DNA from 2 places in the Micromonospora parathelypteridis genome. Region 1 is predicted to be linked to the other one. Evidence: riboswitches for the same ligand, from Rfam matches in the RefSeq annotation. Region 1 holds a riboswitch; the other holds the start of a gene.

Evidence for each region. Region 1 has a riboswitch for ZMP and ZTP ahead of HNR20_RS21760 (bifunctional 5,10-methylenetetrahydrofolate dehydrogenase/5,10-methenyltetrahydrofolate cyclohydrolase). Riboswitches for the same ligand answer to the same signal wherever they lie in the genome.
Region 2: another riboswitch for ZMP and ZTP. It lies ahead of HNR20_RS31640 (glycine hydroxymethyltransferase); the one in region 1 lies ahead of HNR20_RS21760 (bifunctional 5,10-methylenetetrahydrofolate dehydrogenase/5,10-methenyltetrahydrofolate cyclohydrolase).

Annotation. Positions count from the first base shown of each region.
Region 1 is NZ_JACHDP010000001.1:4,835,987-4,839,979, forward strand. Features, by position in the region: gene HNR20_RS21755 (vitamin B12-dependent ribonucleotide reductase) at 1-897, shown strand, start outside; gene HNR20_RS21760 (bifunctional 5,10-methylenetetrahydrofolate dehydrogenase/5,10-methenyltetrahydrofolate cyclohydrolase) at 1,074-1,973, opposite strand; ZMP/ZTP riboswitch at 1,987-2,068, opposite strand; gene HNR20_RS21765 (FAD-dependent monooxygenase) at 2,156-3,268, opposite strand; gene HNR20_RS21770 (DUF2332 domain-containing protein) at 3,411-3,993, shown strand, end outside.
Region 2 is NZ_JACHDP010000001.1:6,965,790-6,969,782, reverse strand. Features, by position in the region: gene HNR20_RS31645 (hypothetical protein) at 99-359, shown strand; gene HNR20_RS31640 (glycine hydroxymethyltransferase) at 475-1,911, opposite strand; ZMP/ZTP riboswitch at 1,931-2,020, opposite strand; gene HNR20_RS31635 (NAD(P)H-hydrate dehydratase) at 2,085-2,954, opposite strand; gene HNR20_RS31630 (histidine phosphatase family protein) at 2,938-3,669, opposite strand; gene HNR20_RS31625 (glycosyltransferase family 39 protein) at 3,714-3,993, opposite strand, start outside.

The sequences.
Region 1 (3,993 bases):
GCGGCCACCGTCGAGGACGTCGAGAAGATCTACTTCGAGGGCTGGAAGCTCGGCCTCAAGGCGCTGGCGATCTACCGGGACAACTGCAAGGTCGGCCAGCCGCTCTCGGTGGCCAAGTCCAACAAGGCCACCGAGCCGGCCGCCGTCGAGACCGCCCCGGCCGCGCCGGCCGCGGTGGAGAAGGTCATCGAGTACCGGCCGGTGCGCAAGCGCCTGCCGAAGAAGCGCCCGTCGGAGACGGTCAGCTTCTCCGTCGGAGGCGCCGAGGGCTACCTGACCGCGTCGTCCTACCCGGACGACGGCCTCGGTGAGGTCTTCCTCAAGATGTCCAAGCAGGGCTCGACCCTGGCCGGGGTGATGGACGCCTTCTCGGTGGCCATCAGCATCGGCCTGCAGTACGGCGTGCCGCTGGAGACGTTCGTCAGCAAGTTCACCAACATGCGCTTCGAGCCGGCCGGTATGACCGACGACCCGGACGTGCGGATGGCGGCCTCGGTGATGGACTACATCTTCCGTCGCCTGGCGCTGGACTTCCTGCCCTACGAGCGCCGTGCCGAGCTGGGCATCTTCACCGCGTCCGAGCGGGCCGCCCAGCTGCGGGCCGAGGCCGACGCGGAAGCCGCAGCGGTCACCGGTGTGGAGCTCACCGCGATGGCGTCCTCGGCACCGGTGGAGGCCCCGGCGAAGCCGGAGGCCGTCGCGCAGCCGGCCCAGGAGATGGCCGACGTGGCCGCCGCCAAGCCGGCTCCGAGCGTGGGTTCCAGCACCGAGTTGCTGGAGGCCGTGATCGGCAAGGCCGCCGACGCACCGCTCTGCTTCACCTGCGGTACGAAGATGCGCCCCGCCGGTAGCTGCTACGTCTGCGAGGGCTGCGGCTCCACCAGCGGCTGCAGCTGACGTACGCGAAACGCGGCGCTGCCCCGGCTTCCCTCGTGGGAGTCGGGGCAGCGCCGTTTCCAGGTTTTCTCGACGGCTCCATGTCGCCGACATTGCGGTATCCCGGGCACGGGATACCCCTACATCGGCGACATGGTGTCGATCATGTCCGCGACGTGACCTGGGTGCCCGCCGGGCTACTGGCTCGCGCGCTCGGCGGCGCGCACGGCGTTGCGGAACAGCATCGCGACGGTGGTCGGACCGACCCCGCCGACCCGCGGCGTGATGGCGCCGGCGACCTCGGCGCACGCTTCGTCCACGTCCGGGAGGAGGCGCCGCCCGTCGTAGCGGACGCCGGCGCCGATGACGACGGCGCCCGGCTTGACGTGCTCAGGCTGAACGATCCGGGGTACGCCGGCGGCGGCGACGAGGATGTCGGCGCGGCGGGTGTAGCGGGTCCAGTCGGGCACACCGGTGTGTACGACGGTGACGGCGGCGTTGGCGGTCGGGCGCTTCTGGGCGAGCAGCATCGCCAGGGGGCGGCCAAGGGTGGCGCCCCGGCCGAGGATGACGACCTCACGACCGGCGACGGGGATCTCGTAGTACGCGAGGAGGGCTTCGATGCCGGCGGGGGTGCACGGCAGCGGGCCGGGCAGGCCGACGGCGAGACGCCCCATGTTCAGCGGATGCATGCCGTCGACGTCCTTGTCCGGGTCGATGGTCTGCAGCGCCGCGTCGTAGTCCAGATGCCCCGGCACGGGGTACTGCACGAGCAGCCCGTGCACGGCCGGATCGGTGTTGAACCGGGCAATGGCCTGGTGTAGCTCGGCCTGGGTGACGGTGGCAGGCAGATGTACGTGTGGGGAGGCGAACCCGAGCGCGGCGGCTTGACGCTGCTTGATGGCGATGTAGCCGGCGCTGGCGTCGTCGTCGCCGACGAGGATGGTGGCGAGGCTCGGTGTGATCCCGCGGCTGCGCAGGCGGGCGGCTGCGGCGGCGGTCTCGGCCAGGACCGCCTCGGCGACGGGTGCGCCCGGCAGGAGCCGGGCCGTGCCCGACGGGGTGTCGTGCTCGACGGATGTGCTGGTAGTGGTCATGACGGTTCCTCGACGCAGGCGCCCAGGCGGTCGACGCCCGCGAGAGGCTCCCCGATGGTTCCACCATCCCCGTGCCGCCAGTCGCCGGTGGTTCGATAATGCCGCATGACCAGGGCGACTGCCCACCTGGACGGCAATACAAGATCGTTTCCCGTACCGGTCAAGGTAGTGGCGTCGGTCGGTCAGGGCTGGGCGAACAGGGGCCCGTAGTTCGAGCGGAACATCTGCTCGCCGAGGCGGCGCATCACCAGGTCGCGCAGCACCGGCGGGAAGCCGGTGGCCTTGTCCCGGCGATGCGTCTGGCTGAGCACCCAGTCCGTACGCGGGCGGCGGCGCACCTCGTACGCGCGCAGCGCCTCGGCGACGGAATCGGCGGTGGCCAACGACGACGCGAGCACGAACGCGTCCTCCAGGGCCATCGCCGCGCCCTGGGCCATGTTCGGCGAGGTGGCGTGGGCGGCGTCGCCGATCAGCAGCACCGGCCCCCGGGACCAGGAGTCGAGCACGACCTCCTGGTTGGGTCCGGCGTGCAGGGTGCTGTCGTCGTAGTCGAGGGCCTTGAGCATGGTGGCGGCCGGTTCGGTGAACGTCGCTCCCAGCTCGTCACGCCAGCCCGGCCGGTCGACCACCGGGCCGTCGTTGTAGTAGCAGTAGGTCTGCTGGCCGCTGATCGGGATCGTGAGGAACTGCGTGCCGCGCCCCAACTGCACCGACCAGACCGGCTCGTCGTCGATACGGGGAACGACCCACCGGTAGGCGTACTGGCCGAGGTCGCGGGCGGCCTGACCGTCGAAGGCGAGCCGGCGGACCGTCGAGTTCACCCCGTCCGCGCCGATCACCAGGTCGTACCGTTCGGTGCTGTCATCGTCGAACTGGACAGCGACCAGGTCGCCCTCCTCGGCGAGCGCGACCGGCTGGCGGCCCCAGCGGATCGGGGCGTCGCCGACGCCGGCGAGCAGCGCACGGTGCAGTTGCGCCCGGGGCAGCGACACACACGGCCCGACGCCCTGCCACAGTGCGACCACGTCGATGTCGAAGAGGCGGCGTCCGCGCTGGTTGGCGCTGCGCTGTCGGGTGATCTCCACGGCGACGTCGGCGACCGGCTCCCGCAGACCGAGTACGTCGAGCATGCGGGTCGCGTTCCCGGTGAGGTAGATGCCGGTGCCGGAGTCGGTCGGCCCGGGTGCCCGCTCGACCACGTCGACCGTCGCGCCCCATCCCCGCAGTGCGGTCACCGTCGCCAGTCCGGCGACACCACCGCCGACGATCAGTACCCGGACACCCGTACCCCGCACGACACGTTCCTCCCCGTTGCCCCTGCCGGCCGGCTGAGCTGCTGCTCAACGTGCCGGCCGCCGCAGAACTCTACGAGGCGGGTGAGGCGGCGCACGTCAACGGGGGCTGAATTGCCGTGGAACGGCTGCGACCATGAGGGGCATGACGACCGCTGAGGCGTACGTTGAGTTCGGCAGCCGCGAGGCGCGTGGGGTGTCGCCCACGTACGAGCGGCTGTCGTGGGCCGTCGCCCGCGACGACGCCCTGCTCGCCCTGCTCGACACGCTGCCGCCCGGCAAGCGACAGCCGAATCTGCTGTTCGCCGTCGTCCGCTGGCTCGGCGGCCCGGTCGACGACCCGGCCACCTTCCACGACTACACGGTGACGCACTGGCCGGCCATCGAGGTGGAGCTACGCACCCGGGCCACCCAGACGAACGAGAGCGGCCGCTGCGCGGTGCTGCTGCCGGTGCTCGCCGCGCTGCCGCAGCCCCTCGCCCTGCTGGAGGTCGGCGCCTCGGCCGGGCTCTGCCTCTACCCCGATCGGTACGCGTACCGCTACGGCGAGCATCAGGTGGGCTCCGGCGAGCCGGTCCTGGAGTGCGCTGCCGGCGGGATGGTGCCGCCGGCGTGCGTACCCCAGGTGGTGTGGCGGGCCGGCCTGGACCTCAACCCGCTCGATGTGACCGACCCCGACGACGTGTCCTGGTTGGAGGCGCTGATCTGGCCGGAGCACGCGCACCGGC
Region 2 (3,993 bases), 2.1 Mb from region 1:
CCGTCCCCGATCGGCACCACCCGTCGGTTGACACATCGCGTTCACCGGATGGCAAAGCGCGACGGCCCGCGTACCGCCGTCCTGGGTGGACGGTCATAATGGGCCGCATGGTTGCCTGGGAGTACGCCCTGCTCGTCCGCCGCTATCAGGGACAGGGCCGCAATTTCCATGTCTCGTTCGTCTGGTACGCCCCGGACGGGTCACGCAAGGACATCACCGCCTTCGGTGACACCGCCATCGCGCACCTCAACCGCGCTGGCCGGGAGGGGTGGGAGCTGGTTTCCGCCGCCGAAGACGTGAACAACGTCCAAGGCAGCACCGAAGTTCACCGTTACCACCTCAAGCGCCCGCTGGCCTGAGATTCGGCGTGGCCGCGCAGTTACTTGGAAGAGCGATATACCGCTGAGTCGCATTTATGACTCAGCGGTATATCGCTCATTCACGCGACCGTCACCGATCCGTCCGAACGAGCTGTCAGGCCAGATCGATGGCCGGGTAGAGCGGGTGCGGGGCCAGCAGATCGGTGGCCTGGCGGGCGATCTTGTCGGCCAGGTCGGGGTCGAGGTTGTACTTGGCCTTCGAGGCGGTGCCGTCGGCGTTCGCGCCAGCGGTGGTCTGGGTCAGCACGGTGTGGATCAGCTCCGCGGTCTGGTCCATCTCGGCGGTGCCCAGGCCGCGGGTGGTCAGTGCCGGGGTGCCGATCCGGATGCCGGACGTGTACCAGGCCCCGTTCGGGTCCTGCGGGACCGAGTTGCGGTTGGTGACGATGCCCGAGTCGAGCAGCGCCTGCTCGGCCTGCCGGCCGGTGAGCCCGTAGCCGGACACGTCGATCAGCACCAGGTGGTTGTCGGTGCCGCCGGTGACCAGCTTCGCGCCCCGGCGCAGCAGCCCCTCGGCGAGGGCCTGCGCGTTGTCCACGATCCGCTGGGCGTAGTCGGCGAAGTCGGGGCGGCGGGCCTCCGCGAGGGCGACCGCCTTGGCGGCCATCACGTGCGGCAGCGGACCACCGAGCACCATCGGGCAGCCCCGGTCCACCTGGTCGGCCAGCTCCGGCTGGCAGAGCACCATGCCGCCGCGCGGGCCGCGCAACGACTTGTGGGTGGTCGTGGTGACGATGTGCGCGTGCGGCACCGGGTCGAAGTCGCCGGTGAACACCTTGCCCGCCACCAGGCCGGCGAAGTGCGCCATGTCGACCATGAAGGTGGCGCCGACCGAGTCGGCGATCTCCCGCAGGATCCGGAAGTTCACCTTCCGGGGGTACGCCGAGTAGCCGCCGACCAGGATCAGCGGCTTGAACTCGCGGGCCGCCTCGGCCACCCGGTCGTAGTCGATCAGGCCGGTCGCCGGGTCGGTGCCGTAGCTGCGCTGGTCGAACATCTTGCCGGAGATGTTCGGCCGGAAGCCGTGGGTGAGGTGGCCGCCGGCGTCCAGCGACATGCCGAGCATCCGCTGGTTGCCCAGCTCCCGGCGCAGGGCGAACCAGTCGGCCTCGGTGAGATCGTTGACCTGGCGGACCTGCGCCTTCTTCAGCGCGGGGGACTCCACCCGGTCGGCCAGCACCGCCCAGAACGCGACCAGGTTGGCGTCGATACCCGAGTGCGGCTGCACGTACGCGTGCGCGGCGCCGAACAGCTCCCGGGCGTGCTCGGCGGCGAGCGCCTCGACGGTGTCGACGTTCTGGCAGCCGGCGTAGAAGCGGCGCCCCACGGTGCCCTCGGCGTACTTGTCACTGAACCAGTTGCCCATGGCCAGGAGCGTCGCCGGGGAGGCGTAGTTCTCGCTGGCGATGAGCTTGAGCGACTCCCGCTGGTCGGTCAGCTCGGCGCCGATGGCGTCGGCCACCCGCGGCTCGACAGCGCGGATCACCTCAAGGGCGCTCCGGAATGCGGTGGACTCGGCGTTGCGCGACATACGACCTCCAACAGACGTGCGGGAAGGCCCAGGCGCTCGGCAAACGTCCTCGTGACGGGGCCGCTCCCCGATGGTTGTCCATCCCCACGCGCCAGTAACGGCCCGGTCCGATCCTACCGGGGGAGGGGACCACCGCCCCGGCCGGCCTCCGTGGGCGACACGCCGGTGTTCGGTCAGACGGTGGCCAGCGTTCCCGGGATCTCGTCGAGCAGCTCCCGGGCGAGGAAGCCGATCCGCCCGTACCGGGGGATCAGCCGCTGGCCGCTCACCGCGTGCGCGAACGAGCCCCAGCAGGCGGCCTGCGCCGGGTCCGCGCCGCGGGACAGCAGCCCCGCCAGCAACCCGGCGAGCACGTCCCCGCTGCCGGAGGTGCCCAGCCCCGCGTCACCGCTCTCCTCGCGCCAACCACGGCCGTCCGGGGCGGCCACGTGCCCGTAGAGCGAGACGACCGCCTCGTACCGGGTGGCCAGCTCGGCCGCCTCGGCGTCCAGGTCGTCGCCCGGGTCCCGCCCGAGCAGGTGCCCGGCCTCGGTGACGTTCGGGGTGAGCACCACGGGCCGGCCCGAGCCGACCAGCAGGTCCGGCGCGTGGCTGAGCGCACCGAGGGCGTACGCGTCGAGGACCAGCGACGTCTGCGGCCGGGCGGCGTCCAGGACCAGGCTCAGTAGCCGGTTGGTCTCGTCGATCGCCTTCAACCCCGGCCCGACAGCCACCACGTCGGCCTGAGCGACCAGCTCGCCGAGCTGGCCCTCCCGGTCGGCGGCGACCGCGCCGTCGGGGGTCTCCGGCAGCCCGACCACCAGCGCCTCGGGCACCTGGATGCTGAGCGTGGCGGCGGTGGACTCGGCGGCGGCGAGCTGGAGCACCCCGGCGCCGGCGCGCAGCGCGGCCACCCCGGCGAGCAGCACCGCGCCGGGGGTGAAGCGTGACCCACCGACCACCAGCACGGTGCCCCGGCTCTGCTTGCCACCGACCGGCACCGGTAGCGCCCAGTCCCGTAGCAGCCCCGGCGTGATCACCTTCACCTCAGACCGGTTCGGCATTGACCTCGTCCTCCCTGGTCGGCTGGGCGCCCTGCCGGTGCAGGTGGCCGACCTCGTTGAATCCGCCCAGGAGCAGTCGATCCTGGGCGTCGGCGGACCAGTCGGTGATCGAGCAGTTGGCGATGACGTGCTCGCGGGTCAGCGCCATCAGGTCCGTCTCGGTCAACCCCTCCACCAGGTAACGCAGCAGAAAGACCAGCGCGTCGTGGCCGAAGAGCAGAACCCGCCGGCCCTCGTGGTCCCGGCGCAGGTCGCCGAGGAGTGTCCGCAGCCGCAGCGCCACGTCGGTCCAGGACTCCCCGCCCGGCGGCCGGTAGTAGAACTTGCCGAGCCGGGCTCGGCGCTCGGCCTCGTCGGGATACCGGCGGCGCACCCCGTGCCCGGTCAAGCCGTCGAGGATGCCCAACTCCCGGTCGCGTAGCCGCTCGTCCCGGCTCACCGGCACGCCGGTGCCGTGCAGCGCCAACTCGGCGGTGCAGACCGCCCGCAGGTACGGCGACACCACCGCCACGTCCGGCCGGCGGTCCGGGGGCAGCCCGGTCAGCCAACGGCCGGTGGCCCGGGCCTGCTCCTCGCCGGTGGGGGAGAGCGGCACGTCGGCATCGCGGTGACTGAGCCCGATCAGCTCCTCGCCGGACGCCTCGGCGTGTGTCGCCGCCACGTTCGCGGTGCTCTCACCGTGCCGAATGATCCAGAGCGTCGCCAGTTCCGCCATGCCGATCCCCCTACCCGGGCACCGTCGGCGGTAACCGCGCGCGCTCAGCCGCGCCGTTGCAGCAGGGCGACGGTGATCCCGGTCGCGTGGGTCACCCGAACCACCTCGTAGCGCTCGGTCAGCACGGTGGCCTGCTTCTTCGGTAGCCCCGTCAGCGGCGCGTCGGTGACCGTCGGCAGCAGCACCCAGATGCGCGGCTCGTCCCGCAGACAGCTCGCCGGGTCGGCACACGCCGCCCCGAACAGCTCGTTGCGCTGTGCCGCGGACCGCTGCTCGAAGACGTTGCGCGGCGCGACGTCCGCCGGGAGGTAGTAGCGCACCCCG